Regions from separate parts of the Clostridium neuense genome, predicted to be linked through region 2. Evidence: riboswitches for the same ligand, from Rfam matches in the RefSeq annotation. Region 2 holds a riboswitch; each other region holds the start of a gene.
The links. Region 2 has a riboswitch for S-adenosylmethionine ahead of ACJDT4_RS08400 (nitrogenase component 1). Riboswitches for the same ligand answer to the same signal wherever they lie in the genome.

Region 1: it holds a riboswitch for S-adenosylmethionine, as region 2 does, so the genes downstream of both, ACJDT4_RS03525 (class I SAM-dependent methyltransferase) here and ACJDT4_RS08400 (nitrogenase component 1) in region 2, are expected to answer to the same signal.
Region 3: it holds a riboswitch for S-adenosylmethionine, as region 2 does, so the genes downstream of both, ACJDT4_RS18765 (ECF-type riboflavin transporter substrate-binding protein) here and ACJDT4_RS08400 (nitrogenase component 1) in region 2, are expected to answer to the same signal.
Region 4: it holds a riboswitch for S-adenosylmethionine, as region 2 does, so the genes downstream of both, metH (methionine synthase) here and ACJDT4_RS08400 (nitrogenase component 1) in region 2, are expected to answer to the same signal.

Annotation. Positions count from the first base shown of each region.
Region 1 covers NZ_JBJIAA010000002.1:254,168-260,141, reverse strand. Annotated here, with positions in the region: gene ACJDT4_RS03535 (MutS family DNA mismatch repair protein) at 1-1,522, shown strand, start outside; gene ACJDT4_RS03530 (DUF975 family protein) at 1,600-2,310, shown strand; SAM riboswitch class I at 2,385-2,489, shown strand; gene ACJDT4_RS03525 (class I SAM-dependent methyltransferase) at 2,563-3,135, shown strand; gene ACJDT4_RS03520 (ABC transporter substrate-binding protein) at 3,230-4,825, shown strand; gene ACJDT4_RS03515 (VanZ family protein) at 5,013-5,663, shown strand; gene ACJDT4_RS03510 (ABC transporter ATP-binding protein) at 5,677-5,974, shown strand, end outside.
Region 2 covers NZ_JBJIAA010000006.1:100,097-106,070, reverse strand. Annotated here, with positions in the region: gene ACJDT4_RS08425 (ABC transporter substrate-binding protein) at 1-186, shown strand, start outside; gene ACJDT4_RS08420 (ABC transporter permease) at 277-1,227, shown strand; gene ACJDT4_RS08415 (ABC transporter permease) at 1,233-2,084, shown strand; gene ACJDT4_RS08410 (ABC transporter ATP-binding protein) at 2,089-3,075, shown strand; gene ACJDT4_RS08405 (ABC transporter ATP-binding protein) at 3,075-4,055, shown strand; SAM riboswitch class I at 4,152-4,261, shown strand; gene ACJDT4_RS08400 (nitrogenase component 1) at 4,519-5,974, shown strand, end outside.
Region 3 covers NZ_JBJIAA010000017.1:81,217-87,190, reverse strand. Annotated here, with positions in the region: gene ACJDT4_RS18780 (hypothetical protein) at 1-299, shown strand, start outside; gene ACJDT4_RS18775 (energy-coupling factor transporter transmembrane component T family protein) at 305-1,135, opposite strand; gene ACJDT4_RS18770 (ABC transporter ATP-binding protein) at 1,138-2,844, opposite strand; gene ACJDT4_RS18765 (ECF-type riboflavin transporter substrate-binding protein) at 2,940-3,497, opposite strand; SAM riboswitch class I at 3,572-3,672, opposite strand; gene ACJDT4_RS18760 (ABC transporter permease) at 3,726-4,811, opposite strand; gene ACJDT4_RS18755 (ABC transporter permease) at 4,815-5,960, opposite strand.
Region 4 covers NZ_JBJIAA010000003.1:87,042-93,015, reverse strand. Annotated here, with positions in the region: gene ACJDT4_RS04235 (PrkA family serine protein kinase) at 1-1,564, opposite strand, end outside; SAM riboswitch class I at 2,249-2,368, shown strand; gene metH (methionine synthase) at 2,517-5,974, shown strand, end outside.

The DNA.
Region 1 (5,974 bases), on a different contig from region 2:
GAGAATTGATGGTACATGGACTTCTTTTGAAGACTGCGGAGTTGATAAGATTGATGAGGAAAAGCCATATCTTACTGACCTTGATATATTGGGGGAAAAGTCTCTTTTTCAGCTTATAAATATTACAAAAACTTTTTTGGGTAGGGAAAAGCTAATAGAACTTTTAAAAAATCCTAATAAGGATATTAATAAAATAAAGGAAAGACAAGAAGCTATAAGAGAACTTGGAGAAAAGCTTGATTTTACTCAAAGAATTGAAGGCGAAGGGATTATAAATAAAAATACCGTTGAAAATCCAGAGCAGCTATTCGATTATGTTGAAAGTACAAAAAAGGTTTTTGCTAGTCCAATTGCTAAAATAATATCTTGGGTACTTCCTGTTATAACTATAGTAGCCTCTATTCTTATTATTTATTATAAGCTAGATAAGTACTATGGCTATATAGGATTATTTTTTACAATACATCTTCTTATAAGCGGAATTGGCTATGCAAAGATGTCCCCAGTGTTGGGACCTATATATAAAAAGAAAAATGACTTGGAGTCTTATTTTAATATTTTGAAATTGATAGAGGATGAAGAATTCAAAAGCCCATATTTAAAGGAACTTAAAGGAAAACTTACCTTCAACGGAAAAAGTGCAAATGCAATTCTTAAAGAGCTTACAACTATAGTTGAAAAAATTGAGTATATAAACAATATAGTTGGATATGTAGTATTAGGTATTGTGTTTTTTTGGGAGTACCACAGGCTTTTTGAATTTGAAAATTGGAAAGCTAAGTATGGAAAATGCATAAGACAGTGGCTTGATGTAATAGGCGAATTTGAAAGTCTAGCTAGTTTTGCTGTTATGTTTCATTTGAATTCAAAACTTACTTTTCCAGAACTTTCAGAAGGAAATTTGGTATTTTCAGGGGAAGAAATAGGGCATCCTTTAATTGATGAAAAAACAAGAGTATATAATGATGTTGATATGACAGACAGTATATTTATAATTACTGGTTCAAATATGTCTGGAAAAACTACTTTTTTAAGAACTATTGGAATAAATCTTGTTCTTGCATATGCAGGAGCACCTGTGTGCGGTAGCACGCTTAAATGCTCTATTGTTGATATATATACTTCTATGAGAATAACAGATGATTTAAATAGGGGAATGTCCACTTTCTATGTTGAGCTTGTTAGAATGAAAAAAATGATAGAAAATATAAAAACAAAGCGCCCTATGATTTTTTTAATAGATGAAATATTCCGTGGAACCAACTCAAATGATAGAATAGTCGGAGCAAAGAGTGTACTTAAAAGTCTCAATGAGAAATGGGTATTTGGACTTATTTCAACGCATGATTTTGAATTATGTAGTCTTGAATACGATGATAAAAAGAGAATTAAAAATTATCATTTTTCTGAAAGTTATGAGGGAAATAAGATAAAATTTGATTATAAGCTAAAAAAAGGACGTTCAGATACAACTAATGCTAAATATCTCATGAAAATGATTGGAATTGATATTATAGAATAAACTTTTTAAAATATAGTAATTATATAGAAAAAACATAGTATATATATAAGGTGACGATATATACAAGGAGGAAATTTATGTACAAAGAAAGAATATCAGTATTTAAAGTTCTTTCAAATGTTTTTTCTATGGGGGCAGCTAATATAATAAAATTTGTTGTAGCTATGGTTATACCAGCTTTGGCATTTTTGCTTATGAGCTTTTGTTCTGGATTAATAATCGGCAGTGCGGCCATAATGTCAGAACACTCTGCTGGTGAGATTTTATTGTGTGCGATTATTACCCTAGTAGTAACTTTTGGAGTTTGTATACCATTAAGTATAGGAATATATTGTATATCACGAAATTATCAAGATAAACATGAAATTATATTCTCAGATATATTTGTATGCTTTAAAGAAAACATTATGTTAAAGTCAATAGGATTAACATTTCTTTTAGGATTAATATTAGTTGTAGGTTATATATTATTTATAATACCTGGCATAATACTTACGTACATGTTTATTTTTGCATTTTTTGTTATGATAGATAATACTGACCTTGGTATACTAGAGATTATTAGTTTAACTGCAAAGCTTACAAAAGGTTACAAACTTAAAATTTTTGGCTATAATATAATACTTGGAATTATACCGGGGATTTTATATATGGTACTTCGTGGAAGCACATTAGGCTGCATAATATATTTTATAATTTCTTTAATTGTATCAGCTGTTAACTTATTGGGATTAAGCTTTTTTTACATGGATAGCTTAGATTGGTTTAATAATGCAACAAAAGAATAGAATTTTCAAATATTAATTGACATGATATATAATTAATTGTATAATTAACTAAACATATAAGAATACTATATAAAATCTTATCAAGAGTGGTGGAGGGACTGGCCCTGTGAAACCCGACAACCGGCATTACCATTAGATGTACGGTGTTAATTCCTGCAAAGCAATTTGGGAGATAAGAAAATGGTGATAAAATTTGTTATTAAGCTGTTTTCTTTTTGAGGAAACAGTTTTTTTATTTTTAGGGGTGATATTTTGAGTGGAAAAGATAGGATAGATACTGTAAAAAAACAGAAATTGGCTTTAGAAAATAATATACAAGGAGAAAAAATTTTAGATATTGGTGGAGGTGGCGAAGGAGTCATTGGAGGAATATATGGAAGAAAAGTAATTGCCGTAGATAAAAGGCAGGATGAACTTGACGCTGCAGCAGAAGGACCAATAAAGATGGTTATGGATGCTTCAAATTTAACTTTTAAAGATAAAAATTTTGATGCAGCTACTTCATTTTTTACAATGATGTTTATTGACAAGGACGATCATAAAAAAGTATTTGATGAAGTATACAGAGTTTTAAAAAATGGCTCTAATTTTGTTTTGTGGGATGCTGTTATTCCAAAAGAGGATGATAGCAAAAAAGATATATTTCTTATTGAACTTGAAATAGCTACACCTAATGGATTAATCGAAACCTCCTATGCTGTAATGAAGAAAAATAATGAGCAGGATATAAAGTATTTTAAGAAATTAGGGAAAAAGGCTGGGTTTAAAATTGAAAGTGAAGAGGATTACGATAAAACTTTCAAAATAGTGTTTAAAAAATCATAGCAAAAAAATATGATTTATATGCAATTGACAAAATTTGAAACAAAAAGTATAACTATATTATTTCTATAAGAGTAATGTACAAGGGGGAAAATTGATGAAAAAGAAAAATATATTGAAAAATTTTATTGTACTAATTTGCATTTCAACTTTATTAGTATTATCAGCATGTGGTAAGGAAGGTACTAGTAAAACTGCTAAAAGGGTAATTAATATTGGAATAACTAATTCGCCAGGAAATCTTAATCCTATAGATCCAGCAGATACATCTTCTGGAATTGTTGCTTCAATCTTGTTTGAGCCACTTATGGATCTTGATAGTGATATGAAATATAAACCAATGCTAGCTGATTCGGTTAAAACTAATGATAATAAAGTATTTACTGTTAACTTAAACAAGAAAGCAAAATGGACAGATGGAAAGCCTGTAACTGCCGATGATGTAATTTTTACATTAAAACTTCTTACAAACTCTAAAATATCATCTATGGCGGCATCAAATTTTAATATATTAGAAGGACTAGATGATAAAGGCTTTACACCTTCTGAAGGAAGTGATTTTGCTGGGGCTAAAAAAATTGATAATCATACAGTACAGTTTACAACTAAAGCTACAGTTTCATTAATATTGTTTGAGGATTCAATTTGTAAAAATCTAAGAACTGTGCCTAAGCATGAGCTTTCAAACATAAAGCCAACTGAAATTTCTAAGAGTCCTTTTATTCAAAATCCAACTGTTACGGATGGAGCATTTTCATTTGTTAAATATGAAAGAGATCAATACATACAATTAAAAGCGAACAACAACTATTATAAGGGTGTTCCAAAGCTGGATCAATTAAATTTTAAAGTTATGCAGGGCACTAATCTAGCAGTTGAATTGCAAAAAGGTGAAATTGATATGAATATAGGTGCTATTCCTGTAGATGATTATAGTAAAGTAAAAAGTTTAAATAATGTAAAAACTTTTGCAGGCGAGCCTAATAATCTTCAATTTTTGTTTATAAATGAAAAGGCAGTACCTAATGCTAAAGTTAGAAAAGCAATTTCTTATGCCATAAATAGAAAGCAAATTGTTCAAAACCTTTTAAAGGGTGAAGGAAAAGCTATAGATGGTTTCTTCTCAGAAGGTAATCCATATTACAATAAAAATATACCACAAGTAACTTATGATGTAAGCAAAGCTAAGGCACTTTTAAAAGAAGCTGGCTTTGATTCAAATAAAACTCTTATATTTAATGTTCCTACAGGAAACACAACTAGAGAGCAGGCGGCGGATATTATAGCAGCAGATCTTAAGGATATAGGTATTAATGTGCAAGTTCAAAAATTTGATTTTGCTACTACTCAAGCTAAGGCAAAGAATGGTCAATTTGATTTAACAATAATGGGAGATACCATCATTCCTATAAATCCAACTTATGATCTTCCATTCTTCATACTTACAGGTAATTATAATGGATATAGTAATAAAGAGGTAGACAACTTAATTTTATCTGTTAAGTCAGAAGCAAACGAAGAAAAGGTTAAAGAAGATTATAATAAATTGCAGGGGATTTTAGCAGAGGATGTACCTTGCCCTGTAGTTTATGCAGCAAGTCAATTAACAGCCGTAAACAAAAGGGTAACTAATGGAAAACCTAAAGATTACGGAACATTTATTGATGTTTATAATTGGGACGTCGCGAAATAACAGTGTTTTGAAATGTTAAATGCTGTTACCTAATTTAAAATTAAAAAATAAAAAAGTTCTTATCCTAATAATTTTGTATGGGTAAGAACTTTTTTATTACTTTTTTGTAATAAACAATTTATACCACAGTAATAAAAAAGAATTATTATAGTAATTGAAATTATTAATGATTGGAGTTGAAGTGTTTGTGAGTGGAATTTTTGGAGGAATACTTTATGAGTATATATGTGTAATATTTTTGTGTGTTATATTTCAGATAATCATGGTAAAAAAAGAACATAAAAGTGGACATAAATATAACCTGAAACATTTTATATGGGTTTACGTTTTCTTTGTATATTTAATGCTTGTATTTATGTGTACTGGTGCGGGAACTCTTCATGATCTTTTCTTTGCTATTAAAGAAAATGAACTTATCAGTTTTGCTACAATAAATTTAGTGCCTTTTGATGCTGCTTCTGGAGGGATTTTTGAACACATAGAAAATATTATAATGTTTATGCCTTTAGGTTTTTTACTGCCGCTTATTTGGAAGGAATTTAAGTCAGTTAAAAAAGTGGTTACAGCAGGTTTTTTATTTTCAATAGTAATTGAGCTAAGTCAGCTTTTAAATATACGTGATACAGATATAGATGATCTTTTAATGAACACTATTGGAGCTTTTTTAGGACTTCTGATTTTTTGTTTATTTAAGAAGTTATTTAAAAATAAAAAAGAAGTGGAAGAATTAGATGAAACAAAATTATCTTTTTTGGCTCGTCATGAAGCTGCATTTTACCTTATACTTTCTTTTGCAAGTGTGTTCTTATTTTATAACGAATTTTTATTTGGAATATAGGAGGGTTTAAAAAATGGAAATACTCAAAATTAAAAATTTATGTAAAACTTATGGAAAGGGAAATACAAAAGTAGAAGCTTTAAAGAATATAAATTTAACTATAAATGAAGGGGAGTTTACAGTAGTTGTAGGACCAAGTGGCTCTGGTAAAAGTACTTTTCTTCATATTATTGGAGGGGTTGAAAAGGCGACTTCTGGTGAGGTGATTATAGAAAATACAGCTATAAATAATTTAAATGAAAAAGAACTTTCAATAATGAGAAGAAGAAAAATAGGATTTGTATTTCAGTTTTATAATTTGCTGCCAGTTT
Region 2 (5,974 bases):
GATGAGACTAAGAGAAAAGAAATTTATAATCAGATACAAAAGATAATGCAGGATGATGCGGTGTTTTACCCGATTTTAAGTAATAACAGAGTTCTTGTTATTGACAATAGAATTGGTGGAATTAAAGAGGCAGGATTAGTTCCAGTGTATACATTTGAAGATATGTCAAAGCTTTATTATAAATAAAAAAATCCGTAATTTCAAGGGTCAAATTCTTAAAGTTTTTAATTCTTTAAGGATTTGGCCTTAAGGTTTATATATGAAAGGAGATATAAAATGGGAAAGTATATTCTTAAAAGAATAGCACAAGCTGTACCGCTGCTATTAATTATTTCAATAATATGCTTTACGCTTATTCAGTTAGCACCATATAATGCTGTAGATGCAATGACAAATCCTAAAATGTCAAAGAAAACAATAGAATTAATAAAGATAAAGTATGGTTTTGATAAGCCTGCATACATACAATATTTATATTGGCTTAAAGGAATATTAACAGGTCAGTTTGGATATTCAATAGTTACTCATGAAAGCATATTTAATGATTTAGCATCCAGGATACCAGCTACAATGATTTTAGTATTGCCATCATATATATGTGCGCTTATTTTATCAATAATATTAGGACTAATGGCAGGATTAAATAAAAATAAACTGGCAGATAAAATAATAGATGGATTTTGCTCTATTGGTATATCAATACCAACTTTTTGGTTTGCAATGATTTTGGTATTTATATTTGGATATGAACTTGGAATCCTACCTATACTTGGAATGCATACTATAGGGATAAATTCTACAGCTGACTTTTTGAAACATTTTATAATGCCTTTTATCGTGCTTACATTCGCGTTTATGCCAGAAAATACAAGATACGTTCGTTCATCTACTATTGGACAACTTTCGGAAGACTATGTTATGGTGCAGGAGGCCTTTGGAGCAAGTAAATTTGAAATATTGTTTAAACATGTTTTGAAAAATGTACTTCTTCCTATTATAACCAAGCTTGGGATGGCCCTTCCTATGTTAATAACAGGTGGTGTTATAACGGAAACAGTATTTGGTTGGCCTGGTGTTGGACCTTATTTTATTAAGGCGATTCAAGGACTAGACTATCCTGTTGTTATGGCAGTCATGGTTTTATCCTCAACACTAGTTATACTAGGTAACCTCATTTCTGACATACTTTATGTTGTGATAGATCCTAGGATTAAGAGTATGAGGTGATAAAAATGAAAAATAGAAGAATAGAAAATGTAAAAATAGAACTTAAGCACAATAAAGTGGCTTTGTTTTCAATAATATTTCTTGTACTTGTAGCACTAATATCAATATTTGCATTTTTATATCCATATAACCCCAATAAGACAAATGTAGGTATAATGCTTCAGCCACCGTCTCTTTCACATCCTTTTGGAACAGATGAACTAGGAAGAGATTACTTTGCAAGAGCTATATATGGAGGAAGAGTATCTCTACTAGTTGGAATTTTGGCTATGGTTATTTCGACTTCAATAGGTGTATTTGTAGGAACTGTAAGTGGATATTTTGGTGGCAAAATAGATAACTTGTTAATGAGGATGGTTGATATAATTTCATCAATACCTTGGATGATTTTAGTTACTGTTATCAGCATTTTTCTAAAACCTGGCTTTCGAACCATAATAATTGTAATTGGATTCTTTACGTGGATGGAGATATCTAGGCTTGTTCGTGCAGAAACTTTGTCGGTTAAAGAAAGGGAATATGTCTTATATGCAGTATCTACAGGAGAAAACTCAATGAGCGTAATAACGAAGCATATTATACCTTCAGTTTTTCCAACTATAATAGTAGCAGCAACGACTGGAATTGCAAATGCAATAATGACAGAATCATCTCTAAGCTTTCTTGGAATAGGAATACAGCAGCCTATGTCATCTTGGGGAAGCTTACTTCAAAATGCACAAAGTAATCTTCAAAACGCACCATATATGGCAATCTTACCAGGAATATTAATTGTTTTGACTATATATTCTTTCAATAAGCTTGGCGATATTTTGAGAGTATTTGTAGAACCTAAGACTGCAGCAGATAGGAAGTGATACTATGAAAAATAATATACTACTCGAGGTTAAAGATTTAAAGACTAGTTTTTACGACAAAGGTGAAAAAATTGAGGCGGTTAGAGGAATAAGTTTTAAAATTGACGATGGAGAAATTTTAGGTATTGTTGGTGAATCGGGCAGCGGCAAAAGTGTTGCAATGAAGTCTATACTAGGGATTGTTCCTAAAAATGCAAAGATTGAAAATGGAGAAATATTTTTTGAGGGTAAGGATATATTAAAGCTATCTGGTAAAGAAAAACAAAAGATTAAAGGAAATGATATGTCAATGATTTTTCAAGATCCTATGACGGCGTTAAATCCTTTGATAACAATAGGAAAGCATCTTGAAGAGGTTATTTTAAGGTATAATAAAATTACTAAAGAAGAAGCAAGAAAAAAGGCTGTTGATATCTTAAATTTAGTTGGAATACCAATGGCTGAAAAAAGGCTAAATCAGTATCCTCACGAGTTTAGTGGTGGAATGAGGCAAAGAGTTTTAATTGCAATGGCACTTTCATCTGAACCAAAACTTTTAATAGCAGATGAACCCACAACAGCACTGGATGTTACAATTCAATCTCAAATACTAAATCTTTTGAAGGAACTTAAGGAAAAGAAAAATATGTCTATTGTTCTTATAACTCATGATTTAGGTGTTGTAGCAAGTCTTTGCAGTAGAATAATTGTTATGTATGCAGGAATGGTAATGGAAGAAGGACTAGCAGAAGATATATTTTATAAACCAGCACATCCTTATACAAAAGCGCTCTTGAATTCAATTCCTAAGGTTGATGAAGATGAAAAGAAAAGACTTGAGCCTATTAAAGGAACAGCACCTTCACTTTTAAATCCACCTAAGGGATGCCCTTTTGCTGAAAGATGTTCTTTTGCAACTGATAAGTGTTTTAGAGAAATACCAGAATATAAAAGTATTTCGAAAACTCAAAAAGCAAGATGCTTCTTAGTAGAGGAAGGAGAAAAGTCATAATGAGTGAAACAGAAAAGAAGCTAATAGAAGTTAGTAATTTAAAAAAGTACTTTCCTGTGAAGGGCGCTTTTGGAATAAATAAAAATAAGTATGTTAAGGCTGTAGATGATGTTAGTTTTTATATTAAAAAGGGAGAAACTTTTGGACTTGTTGGCGAATCAGGCTGCGGAAAATCCACACTTGGAAGAACAATTACAAGGTTATATGACGTAACAGATGGAAAGGTGATTTTTGATGGCAGGGATATAGCAAGATTAGGTAAAAAAGAACTTAAGCCATATCACAAAAGAATGCAGGTTATATTTCAAGATCCATATTCTTCACTTAATCCATATATGAATGTTTCAGAAATAATAGATGAGCCTATGGCCATTCATTCAAATTTGTCTAGAGTTGAAAGAATGGAGAAAATTGAGGAACTTCTTAAAAGGGTTGGAATGAAAAAGTCGGATATGGAAAAGTTTCCTCATGAATTTAGCGGAGGACAGCGTCAGAGAATAGGAATAGCAAGAGCATTATCTATAGAGCCTGAGTTTGTTTTATGTGATGAGCCAATTTCTGCACTTGATGTATCTATTCAAGCGCAGGTTGTAAATATGCTTGAAGATTTTCAAAAAGATATGGGACTCACTTATCTTTTCGTAGCACATGATCTGTCTATGGTAAAGCATATATCTAGTAGGATTGGAGTAATGTATTTAGGAAAGATAATTGAGATATCAGAAAGCAGGAATCTTTATAAAAATCCACTTCATCCATATACTAAAGCACTTTTATCTTCTATACCTGTGCCAGATCCTAAAAAGGCAAGTGCAGCTTTAAATAAAATAATAGAAGGAGAACTTCCAAGCCCCATGGATATTCCAACGGGATGTAGATTTAGGACAAGATGTCCATATGCAACTCCAATATGCAGTGAAAAAGAACCAGAAATGAAAGAAGTAGATAAAGGACATACGGTGGCATGTCATTTGTTTTAAAAATTGTATTGACATAATATATAAGAATGATATAATTAAAATTAATAATTATTCCTATTTGAGTTATAGGAATACAAAATTGAATAAAATATTTAGATCTTATCAAGAGAGGTGGAGGGACTGGCCCTATGAAACCCAACAACCAGCGTTTTTCATTTGAATGTATGGTGTTAATTCCTGCAAAATTAAGTTTTGAGAGATAAGAGGATAATTGTGCTAATATAATTATAAAAATCCTCTTAATGTTTTAAGTGGGTTTTTTATTTTTATAAAGATAAAAACCTTGCAACTTGAAATTTATTTATACCAAAATGCTGTTTTATGGACATTATAGTACAAATAAATTTCAATAATTTAATACGCTTATCTATAGTTGACTAGAAAAACTAGAGACTATATTTACTTTTAAAATTGAGTAAATATAGTCTTTTATTTTTTACATAAATTAAAGGGAGGAAATTTGATGAGTAAAATTAATTTAAATGCTCAAGCTGTAGAAATAAGAGAAAACCGTCTTGGTTCAATTACTGGCTTTAATGGTACAGCAAGTCAACTTGTAAAACTTGGAAAATGTGGAAAGCTAAAAGATAGCACACGAAGCTTTAGCCAATGCATGGGATGTAGTTCTGGAAATGCGTTTTGCCAGCTTTCCATGATAAAGGATGCAGCAATTATTAATCATGCACCTGTAGGATGCTTGGGAGATTCTTTTGGGTTTAATTTTGTATATAGGGTTGGCCAAATGGAAAGGAAGCTTCCAAGGGCAATGGGAAGATATTTTAGTACAAATCTCACCGAAAAAGATACAATTTTTGGTGCAACTCAAAAGTTAGAAGAAACTATTCTTTATGTATATAAAAAAGTTAAACCCAATGCAATATTTGTTACAACTTCATGTGCATCTGGAATTATTGGTGACGACATAGAAAGTGTCACTGATGATTTGACAAAGAAACTTGGGATACCAATTGTTGCATGTTTTTGCGAGGGATTTAGATCAAAAATATGGACATCTGGTTTTGATTCAGCATATCACTCTATTGTTAGAAAAATAGTGAAACCCCCAAAGAAAAAGACCAATAAAATAAATATAATAAACTTTTGGGGAAGTCATATTTTTGATAATTTGCTTCATGAACTTGGATATGAAGCAAAATATATTGTTCCATTTTCAACGGTTGCTGAGCTTGAAAATATATCTGAATCCGCTGCAACAATACAAATATGTACTACACTTGGAACATATTTAGGAGCAGCATTAGAGCAAGTATATGGCGTCCCAGAAATAAAATCTCCACCAGCTTATGGAATTGCAGGTACAGATAGTTGGCTCAGAGAACTTGGAAGGGTGCTTAATAGAAAAGAGGAAATAGAAAAATATATAACAAAAGAACATGATAGGTTACTTCCTAAGATTAAAGAATATCGAAAAAAACTTACGAATAAGACAGCATATATTACAGCTGGTGCTGCTCATGGTCATGCACTCATAGCACTTTTAAGAGAGCTTGGATTAAATGTTAAAGGAGCTGCCATATTTCATCATGATACTGTATTCGATAATGGTGATCCTAAATCAGATGCACTTGCACATGATGTAAATACCTACGGAGATATTCCAAATTATAATGTTTGCAATAAGCAGGCGTATGAATTAGTTAATATTTTAAACAGAGTAAGACCAGATATAATGATTGCAAGGCATGGTGGAATGACACTTTGGGGAGCAAAGCTTGGTGTACCAACACTATTGATTGGCGATGAGCAATTTGGCTTTGGCTATCAAGGAGTAATAAATTATGCAGAAAGAATTTTAGAAACTATAGATAATAAAGAATTTGTAACTAATCTTGCAAAGCACAGCACAATGCCGTATACAAAATGGTGGCTTGAACAGGACCCATTTACTTTTCTTGGAG
Region 3 (5,974 bases), on a different contig from region 2:
ATCCGCTTGTTTTATTCGCAATTACAGGCCAAGAGCAAGACTTCGTACCAGCTAATGAACAATATGCAAAGAAAATAGTAAACAATCCCTTTAATGTTTTCCACAGCTGGCAAGAATATAATACCAACCTTAAAGATGCTGCCGAAATAGCCAGCAGAACTGTAATTAATTTATGCAAAGATAGGCCAAAAACTGAAGAACCTTTTCACTGGATAAATAGAAAATACGCTGAGGACCCCAAATGGGGAGAAGGAGTTCTTAAGCTTTACAATGAACTTGAAAAAAACAATGCTAAATGATGCATCTATATAAACGGATTAAAATATCTGGTTCCTCTATGTAAATTTAGACCAAGCGAAATAGCAAACAAAATAACGCCAACAGCAATTATTAAAAAATCATTCTTTTTAAACTTTCTTTCCTTGTACCAAGTACGCTTTTTATTATTTCCAAAAGCTCTAAGTTCCATGGCACAGCTAATAGTTTCTATCCTATCAAGACTTGAAAATATTAAAGGCATAAGTATAGAAATAGCATTTTTTATTCTTCTCGTAAATTTTTCTTTAGAAGACATATCTATTCCTCTAGCTTGCTGTGCAAATGATATATCATGATATTCTCCTTGAATTTCTGGTATATATCTCAAAGTAAGTGAAACTGCATATGCAATTGAATAACCAACTCCTATTTTATTTAACGAGGCAGCAAACTCACTTGGATCTGTAGTTACAATAAATAAAAGTGCCATAGGTAAGGTTACAAAATACTTAATTGCAATATTAAATTGATAAAATAACTGTTCCTTTGTAAAATAATAACTTCCTGCTATATGAAGCAGATTATGTCTGGTTCCATATATTTTCACACCTTGATAAGGCGCAAATGCAAAAATAAGTATGGTATTTATAACTAAAAAGAAAAGTATAAAATATATTACAAAAGACACATCCTTAAATCTTATTTTCGAAAATCTAAATGCAATTCCGCCTACTATAACAAGAGCTACTAAAAGCCTTGTATCATATGTAATCATAGATGCTGCTACCCAGAATATAAAAAATATTAACTTTGCAGCACCAGTAAATCTATGTATTGGAGTATCTTTTTTTATATAAGATAACATAGCGTTATTCATGCTCATATTTTTCTATTCCCCCTATCATAATCTATAAATGCTTTCACAAAACTTTTAGGCTTATCCATATTTAACTTAATTGCTAACTCAAATATAGAGGTTGTCTTAAGATTTGCAGCTTCTATTACTTCACTATTAGTCAAAACATTTATAGCTGTATCATCAGCAATTTTACTTCCTTTAGAAAAAACTATAGCATGCTGTGTATATTCAAGCATTAAATGCATATCATGAGTAATCATAACAATAGTAACACCCTTTTTATTAAGTTCAACCAAAAAATCCATTATCTCTGTATAATGCTTAAAATCTTGTCCCGCTGTTGGCTCATCCAAAATTATAAGTTCAGGATTCATGACCAATATAGATGCTATTGTAACTCTTTTTTTCTGACCAAAACTAAGCGCTGATATGGGCCATTTTCTAAATTCATATAGACCACAGATTTTTAAAACTTCATTGACTTTTTTTGTTATTTCTTCTTTTGGAACCATCTTTATTGCTAAAGCAAATGCAACCTCATCAAACACCATTACCTTTGAAATCATTTGATTAGGATTTTGCATAACCATGCCTATGTACGAAGAACGTTCTTTAATTGTATCTTTGGCTATATCTCTTCCATTAAACAGTATACTTCCCGACTGAGGTTTATGAAGTCCACATATTATTTTAGATATAGTTGATTTTCCCGCTCCGTTTTTTCCAACTATACTCACCATTTCACCTTTTTTTATTTTAAATGATACATCTCTAAGCGTTGCCTTTTCAGAAGTATATCCAAAAGAAATATTTTTAAGTTCCAAAATCGTGTTGCCATTTTCCTCTTCATTATTATATGGTAATCCTTCATACCAATTGATTACCTTATCCCTGCAATTTTTAAGTTTTATAGTATTAATATGCTCAGGCTGCATGTCACCAGTAATATCACACCCCGCATACTTTAAAGCTGTTATGTATAAAGGCTCTCTTATTCCACAAGCCTGTAAAATATTTGAGCACAAAAGCTCACCTGGAGTCATATCCGCAGCAACTTCTCCATCATTTATAACAATTATTCTATCTACATCTGAACTTAAAACATCCTCAAGTCTATGTTCTATTATAATTATAGTTTTATTCTCTTTTTTTTGCAGATCATCTATTAATTTAACTGCATTTTTACCTGACAGCGGATCTAAATTTGCAAGTGGTTCATCAAATAAAAGTATATTAACTTCATTTACCATTACGCCTGCAAGGGTAACTCGCTGCTTTTGTCCACCTGAAAGCTTTTGTGGCGACGAATCTATAAATTCCTTCATATCAACTATACTAGAAACTTTAGAAACTCTTTCTATCATCTCTTTTTGAGGAACGCAGTCATTTTCAAGTTTAAAAGCTATATCCTCTGCAGCAGTAAGTCCTATAAATTGGCTATCAGGATCTTGAAGTACAGTACCACAATATTTTGATATTTCTGGTATACTCATCTCTTTCGTCTCATGCCCCATTACTTTTAAGCTTCCAGTTATTTTTCCTTTATAATGAAAGGGTGAAAGACCATTAATGCAATTAGTTATTGTACTTTTCCCTGATCCAGATGGTCCGACTATTAAAACTTTTTCTCCTTCATATATAGTAAGATTTATATTTTTTAATGTTGGCTTCGCCTGAACTTTATACTGAAATCCAAAATTCTCGAATTCAATTACCTTTTTTCTCACTTATATCACCTACCTAGTTATGTGCAAAAAAAACAAGTGCCTTTATTATAATATCACATTTAAAGACACTTATTTAACTGTTTCACTAATTTTATTTACTCTTCTTTATTCAAACTTCCAGTCTTTGTCCTAGTTTTAGCATAAGTAAATAGTAGTATTGTACCTATTATTCCTACTGTAATCATATTTGCGACACCTGCTGCAATTCCTTGAATGAAAACTTTATTTACTGGCTCGCCATACATCACTATATCTAAAGTTGGTGCTACTAAAAACCATGCAATTGCATTTCCAATAACTTGTATAACATTAAATATAATTGCTTGTTTAAACCCAAATAAACCTTCTTCAATATTTATTTTTCTAGCTGCAATTCCTACTATTGCTCCAAATATTCCTGAAGATAGCTCCCAACTAAACCAAATCTGTCCATAAAAAATAGAATCTTTTAATACATGTCCTATTAGTCCTATAAATAAGCCTGCAATTGGTCCAAATATAACAGACATAATTGATAAAAATGCATAGGTTGTTTCTATATTAGTATTCGGAATACCAGATGGGATAGAACCAAAACGTCCTAATATTATAAACACTGCTGCTCCAATACCTATAGCAACAACCGTTCTAATTGGTAATTTACTTTTTTCCATATTTATCCCTCCATTATAAAAAAATAAAAACTGCAATTCAATAAGAAAAGCAGTTTTTTTAACAAATTTACATTTTCTTATCTTGCAAATTATTTTGCAGGAATTAACACCATACACTAAACATGCTGGTTGTCGGGTTTCACAGGGCCAGTCCCTCCGCCACTCTCGATAAGATTTATTTAATACTCATTAAGTATATCATTTTTTTAACTTATGTCAAATCTATCCTTATTCGCTCTTGGCAATTGCTGAATATTTAACGCTTCCCGCAGTAAAAAACGCTAGTGCAATAAGTATTAAAATAATGGTATTAGGAAAGATTCTAAAATTTTTAATGCTATCCATAGCCCAATAAAAAGGTGTAATTTTCATAAGGATTTCACCTAAAGGGAATTTGCCTTTCTCACTTATCCCTATAAAATAGATAGTAAGCATTAATAGGTTTATTAACACTACTATAAGTGCTCCCATTTGAAATTGTTCAGACATTCGTGACGCCATTATTGCTGTAGCTATAGATATCATACTTATTAAAATTATATTTAAAACTTCAAATGCAAAGCTTTGAAAACCATATTTAAAAACTAAATTTATTACAAAAAGGGAGCCTATAGAGGCTGCAGATTGAACTATTACCATTGATAGATATATACTGCCTAATATACTATACTCATTATTTGCTGTAGAAGAAACTCTCTCTAATATTTTCTCCTTCTTAAGACTTATTAAATCTTTACCAAACAAGGTTGAGTTAATAATCATAAGATACATAATGTTTAATACAGGAAAAAGTTTATCCTCTCCTATTGATTTATCGGTTTTTTTGTAATCAATATGTATAATATTCTTTTCTATTTCACTTTCATCTTTAATAATATTGCTTTCCTCTAAAACATTAACCTTCATAATTTCTTTTATACTATTTTTTAATCTATTTTCAAATTCATTGTTAATATTTCCAGCTTGAAGCTTATAAACATTAACTACAGGTTTTAATTTTTCATTAGCGCTTTTAGAAAAATCAGCTGGCAGCTCGTATACAGCTGTATATTTATTATTTTTTAAGTCTTCTAAAGCTTCAATCTTATTTTTATAAGTCTTACCTATTTTTAATTCTTTAATAAGCTTATTGCCATATGCACCTCTATCTAAATTGATTACTGCAATTTTACCATTAGAAGTTTCGCTTTTATTATCTCCAGTAAAATACACAAAGCCTGTAAGAAGTATTGGCACAAAAAACATGAACACAATATTTTTATTATTCTTAAAGTATCTTTTACAATTAGCTAGTAAAACCATAATAAAACTCATATACTAAGCAGTCTCCCATCTAATTTTTATCTTAAAAAGAGCTATAATATAAATAACTATAGAAAAAATAATCATGTAAGCTAAATTTTTTTCTATACTGCTAAAAGAATTAAAAAGCATGCATTTTTTATACGTATCCGGTACTATATTTAAAAAAGCAAGTTTAGATACTTTTATATAAAGCCCATTAGAAACCTCCTGAATTGGAACAAAGGTTTCTCCAAAAAATGTTTGAAAAAAAAGCAAAGCTGTAAGAATAGGTATTGAAAATTCATCGTTAAAAAAGGCTATAATAAATCCTGAAAAGCTTGTTATTAGTAAACTTTGACAAATAAGTACAACTGCTAAATTTATAAAATTACACCCTCTAAAAGCAAAACCAGTTACAATAAGTGTCAATATATATACAGCTCCAAAAATTATGCTGTACTCAAAATAACATATTAATGTTGTATTAAATAATTTTTCTTTCCTCATAGGCATAGCCATAAGCCTTTTAAATATACCATCTTTTTTCTCTTTCTTATAAGAAGCGGCTATGTTTACAGCTATTGCTACAATAATATAACTAATTAGAGTAGCACTTAAGGTTTCATAGGAATTTAAAGTCTTTTTAGATTTTACAAATTTGCTTTTAAGTATTTTTTGAGAATATATATTATTTAAAGCAGCGTTTATTTTCTTCTTATTTTCTGCGCTTAATAAGTCCATGTTATTTGAAATAATCTTATTTTCAGTAATAATTTTTCCATAACTACTTATGATACTGTTAATGGTATCTTTATCATCTTGTAGTACATTAAATTTTCCACTAACTGTTATCGTAACACTGCCGAGCTTAGTTATTTTTTCTTCATACCCCTTTGGTATTTTAATAGTGATTTCTCCATTTTTAACTATCTTAACTATCTTATTTATATCCGAATTTTGAAAAATTTCTTTGAACTCTGCAGACCCTCTGCTATGATCTTCATCAATTATAGTTATATTAATTTTATCAATTTGGGTTTTAGGACTATATATATCTTTATAAAAATACCCAAGACAACTAACAATCAGAACAGGAAAAACAGCATATGCTAATAGTATCTGTTTCCAACTTGCAACTACTCCCTTAAGGGCTATAATAATATTACTCTTAATTGACATATATTTCATCCTCG
Region 4 (5,974 bases), on a different contig from region 2:
TAGATTTATCCTTTATTTTATTTTTATTTACAAAGGCTTCTGCATTATCAAGATAATTATTAAACAAGGTTTCCGCTTGTTCTCTATAGCTTTCTATAAATGCTTTTGTTATCTCTTTTTCAAGTATTTTATTGTATTCTTTTCTTATTATATTTTGAACAAAGCCAAGATATTTCTTTCTCTCCTCCTCTGCTATGTCAAGCTCCTTTACTGATTTTATAATGCTTTCCATTATACTAAGTGGATTGATACAGTCGTATTCAGAACTTGATAGTGCATTGTCTATTGCTTTCACTATAAATCTTGTTGAGATTCCATTCATACCTTCCATTATTCCAGCTTCTTCTCTAAGCTCATTTATATCGACTTTCTTAGTTGTACCATTTTCTACTATATCCTCACCATTGTATATTTTAAGTTTTGTTATGAGATCAACCTTAGAAGAAGGTTTAAGTCTTGAAAGTATTGCAAACATAGCTGCTGTACTCAAGGTGTGAGGAGCTATGTGAGCTTTAAAATTACTCTTTTTAAGAATTTTTTCATAAATTTTTATTTCTTCGCTAAGCTCAAGACAATATGGGACTTCAATCTTTACTATTCTATCGAGTATAGCTTCATTTGTATGATCAGATTTAAACTTATTCCACTCTGCCTCATTTGAGTGAGCTATAATGAGACCATCAAAATATATCATTGCACCTTTTCCTGGTGATGGTATAGATTTTTCCTGAGTTGCAGTTATTATAGTGTGAAGATATTCAACATCGTTCTTAAATACTTCTATAAACTCTACCATACCTCTATTTCCAACATTGAAAGCTCCATTTAGTGAGAATATTCTAGGATCATCCTCTGAATATAAGTCCATTTTGGATATATCAATAGAACCAGTTAAAATTGAAGTATCCTGGTTATTAGGATCTACTGGTGGGACTACTCCAATTCCCTTTCTTGACCTTATTGAAAAACCACTAGTTGTAACGGGGAATCTTTCATACTCACCATTATATTCATGTGTAAGCCTATACTTACATACAGGACACAAGTCACCTTCAATTTCTACACCAAGTTCTCTTTCAAACTCTTTCCTTAAGTGCTTTGGTATAAGATGAAGTGGTTCCTCCCTCATAGGACATCCTTCAAGACTGTAAACAGGTTCCGAAACTTCAAGTGCCTTTTTTATAGCTTCAACTAATGATGACTTTCCTGCTCCAACAGGTCCAACAAGATAAAGTACTTGTCTTGCCTCTTCACCCTTCATGGAGGAAGCATTAAAATAGTTTACAAGCTTCATTATAACCTTATCTATTCCAAAGAAATCATGCTTAAAAAAGTCATATCTTTTTATAGGCTCATTACCATATATTTTTCTTATCCTTGGATTTTCCTCAGGCTTTAGCACCTCGAATCCTCTACTTTTTATAATGTCATATATCCTTTTATGCGCAAGCTTACATACATCTGGATTTTCCTTAACTATATTAAGATATTCAAGAAATGTACCTTCAAATTTAATCTTATTTGAGTTTTCCCTATCATGTTTTATTAGCTCCTTAAAATCCATAAACGCACCTCCCAATCAAAACTTAAAAATTACAAGTCACAAATATAATCTTTATACCAAATATATATTTTAACTTTATCATCTATATTCATAAAGTTTTAAAAAAGTGTGAAATAACAATGCTTCATCACATTAAAAACCTTCTATAAATCTTGGTGTATATTTTAAAATAGTGCTTGCTTTGAGTTCAAGAAGGATAACGATCATATACGGGGCTTGGGATGTAATCCCATTATCCTTCTTTAACTTGTATTAGTCATCTATATATTAGCCCAAGCCTCGTATATGTTTATACTCGCTGGAAAAATGCTCAAGCAATTGAAATATCTAAGTGTTTTATGATTTTTTCACCAAGATTTATTAGAATTTTTTTAAACTGTTCCTTCAGCATTGTTAATTTGCTCCCACGGTGGTTCAAGGAAAAAATTCCTCCGTGCCTACGGAATTTTAGGCATGAATCTTTTAAGTTGCTCAGCGCAGCCGACACTTATAAGTAGTAAGATTTACCTGAGAGAAACGAAAGGTAAATCCTCCTTCACTCTACTCTTTACTCTCTACTCTCTGCTCTTAACCTTTCTAGCTTACTTGTAAGACTTCAAAAATACATTTTAAACTTTTCAGGTACTACCCCTATATTGACATTTGTAACTGTAACTAATATAATAAAATCAAATTTTAATTACAATCTTATCAAGAGAGGCTGAGGGACTGGCCCTTTGAAGCCCAGCAACCAGTACATATATAGGTACATGGTGCTAATTCCAGCAGCTAGGTAACTTTTACCTATGAGCTGATAGATGAGAATAATCCGTGAAGTAGCTGCTCGAGATTTTTCTCGGGCTTTTTTCAATTCACAGTTAATGTGGATTTTCTGTAACAAAGCGGAAGAAAATCATTCTCAACTGTGCACTGTGAATTGTGCATTTTAAACCGAACTAAAGGGGGCTAACAAATGAGTTCAAATATAATAGATTTACTAAACAAAAAAATTCTCGTACTTGATGGCGCTATGGGAACATGTATACAAGGCTATGATCTTAACGAACATGATTTTTGTGGTTCTCTCCACTGTCATGTAAATCAAAAGGGCAATAACGACATTTTAAACCTTACAAATCCAGAAGTAATAAAGGCTATTCATAGCAAATATCTCGAAGCCGGTGCAGATATTATTGAAACCAATACTTTCAATGGAACAAAAATATCTCAGGCAGATTACAACACAGAGGATAAAATATACGAAATTAACTTTAATGGAGCAATGCTTGCAAAAGAGGCAGCTGATTATTTCACAAAAGAAACTCCAGAACAACCACGTTTTGTAGCTGGTTCTATTGGTCCTACAAACAGAACCTTGTCTATGTCACCTGATGTTGAAAATCCTGGTTTTAGAAGTATAAGCTTTGATGATATGTTTTCAGCCTACAGTGAACAAATTGAAGGTCTTGTTGACGGCGGCGTAGACCTACTTCTTATAGAAACAGTATTTGATGGTTTAAATGCAAGAGCTGCTATATTAGCTGCGGAAAGTGTATTTGAGAAAAAATTTATTAAACTTCCTATTATAATATCTGGAACTATAGCAGATAAAAGTGGAAGAATTCTCTCTGGTCAAACTCTTGATGCTTTTGCAGAAAGTATGAAAAATGAAAACGTAATTGCTATAGGTCTTAACTGTTCTTTTGGAGCAAAGGAACTTGTGCCTTTCATAAGACAACTTTCAGAAACTCAAAATAAATATATATCGTTTTATCCAAATGCGGGTCTTCCAAATTCTCTTGGAGAATACGAAGAACTTCCAGAGGAAACGGCTGCTCTTGTTAAAAAGCTTGCATTAGCTGGAAATATCAACATAGTTGGAGGGTGCTGTGGTACTACTCCTGCTCACATAAAAGCTATAAGCAGCGCTGTTAAAGATATACAGCCAAGAAAGGTTCCTAAGTTAGAGCCAGAAACCATTTACTGCGGCCTTGAAACCGTAAAAATAAATAAAGAAAGTAATTTTATAAATGTAGGTGAAAGAACAAATGTAGCTGGTTCAGCCAAGTTTGCAAGACTGATACGTGAGAAAAATTACGAAGAAGCTTTATCCGTTGCAAGACATCAAGTTGAAAATGGTGCACAAATAATAGATGTAAACTTTGACGATGCCCTTTTAGATGCAAAAGTAGAAATGGAGACATTTTTAAGACTTGTTGCCAGTGAACCTGAAATTTCAAAAGTTCCAATAATGATAGATTCATCAAACTTTGAAGTTTTAGAAACTGGTCTTAAATCTATTCAAGGCAAAGCTATTGTAAATTCCATAAGTCTTAAGGTTGGAGAAAAAAGATTTCTAGAGGAAGCAAAAATAATCAAAAATTTTGGTGCCGGTGTTGTCGTAATGGCATTTGATGAAATGGGTCAAGCAGAAACCTTTGAAAGAAAAATAGAAATTTGCAAAAGGGCCTATGACCTTTTAACTAAAAAAATCAACTTTCCACCTGAAAATATTATTTTTGATCCTAACATTTTAGCCATTGCAACAGGAATTGAAGATCATGACAACTATGCTGTAAACTATATAAAAGCTGTAAAGTGGATAAAAGAAAATTTACCTTATGCAAAGGTTAGCGGTGGCGTTAGTAATTTATCCTTTTCCTTTAGAGGAAATAATATAATAAGAAAAGCAATGCATTCAGTATTTCTATATCACGCTATAAATGCAGGAATGGATATGGGCATAGTAAATCCCGGAATGATTGATCTTTATGATGATATAGACAAAGAGCTTCTAGATAAAGTTGAAGCTGTAATATTAAATAAAAGCAGCGATGCTTCTGAAAAACTTCTAGAATTTGCGGAAACCTACAAAAGCACAGAACAAGCTCAAAATAGAACTAGCGATACCTGGAGAACAAAAAACTGCAGTGAAAGACTCAGTTATGCTCTAGTTAAAGGAAATGTAGAATTTATCGCTGAAGATATAGAAGAAGCTAGAAAAGAATACAAAAGTGCCTTAGAAATCATAGAACAACCACTAATGAACGGAATGAAGAAGGTTGGAGAATTATTTGGTGCTGGAAAAATGTTTCTGCCTCAAGTTGTAAAAAGTGCTAGAGTTATGAAAAAAGCCGTTGAGTGTCTTCTTCCATATATAAATGCTGAAAAAGGAAACAGCACAAGTGCTGGAAAAGTTGTGTTTGCAACAGTAAAAGGCGATGTACATGACATAGGCAAAAACATAGTTTCTGTAGTACTTTCCTGTAACAATTTTGAAGTTATAGATCTTGGCGTTATGGTACCTTCAGAAACTATACTTGAAACTGCTGTAAAAGAAAAAGCAGATATAATAGCTTTAAGTGGTCTCATAACTCCATCACTAAATGAAATGAGTCATGTTGCAGAAGAAATGAAACGTCAAGGTTTAGATATTCCACTTATAGTTGGAGGTGCTGCAACTTCAAAAACTCACACTGCTTTAAAAATTGCAACTAAATATGACAAGGTAATTCACAGCACAGATGCTTCTAATGCAGTTGAAGTCACTAAAAATCTTATGAGCTCTAGTAGTAAAAATTATATAGATAAAATTAATAATGAGTATGAAACTATACGCAAAACTTTTTCAGAACACAAAGCCGAACTCGTGTCTATAGAAGAAGCTAGAAAAAATAAATTCAACATTAACTTTGAGAAAACTGAAATCAATACTCCAAACTTTATTGGAATAAAGAAATTTATTAATTTCCCATTAAAAGAACTTAGGAAATATATAGATTGGACATTTTTCTTTACAGCCTGGGATATGGGTATGATTTACCCCCAAATATTAGAAGACTCTAAATATGGAACTGAGGCAAAGAAACTTCTTTGTGATGCTAATAAAATGCTAGATTTGTTTGAAAGCAAAAATATAATAAGTGCAAATGGAGTTCTTGGAATATTTCCTGCAAACTCAACTGGAGATGACATCGAAGTATACCATAATGAAAAAGTTATAACCTTTAATATGCTACGTCAGCAGCAAGTATTAAAAAGTAACAGCTTTAAGTGTCTTTCGGACTACATTGCCCCAAAAGAAAGTGGAATAAAAGACTACCTTGGAGGTTTTATTGTTACTGCTGGTATTGGCGCAAAGGAATACTCTGAAAAGTTAAAGAAAAATGGCGACGAGTATGGAGCTGCAATGGTTAAAATACTATGCGATAGGCTCGCAGAAGCATTTTCCGAGGTACTCCACCTTGAAGTTAGAAAATCCTACTTTGGATATGCACCAAATGAAAACTTGCCTCTTTCTGATTTACTTAAAGGCGCTTACAGAGGAATTCGCCCTGCTTTTGGATATCCTTGTCTTAATAATCATGCTGAAAAAGCAAAGCTATTTGATATGCTTTATAAAGAAGGAAACATTGGAGTTAATTTAACTGA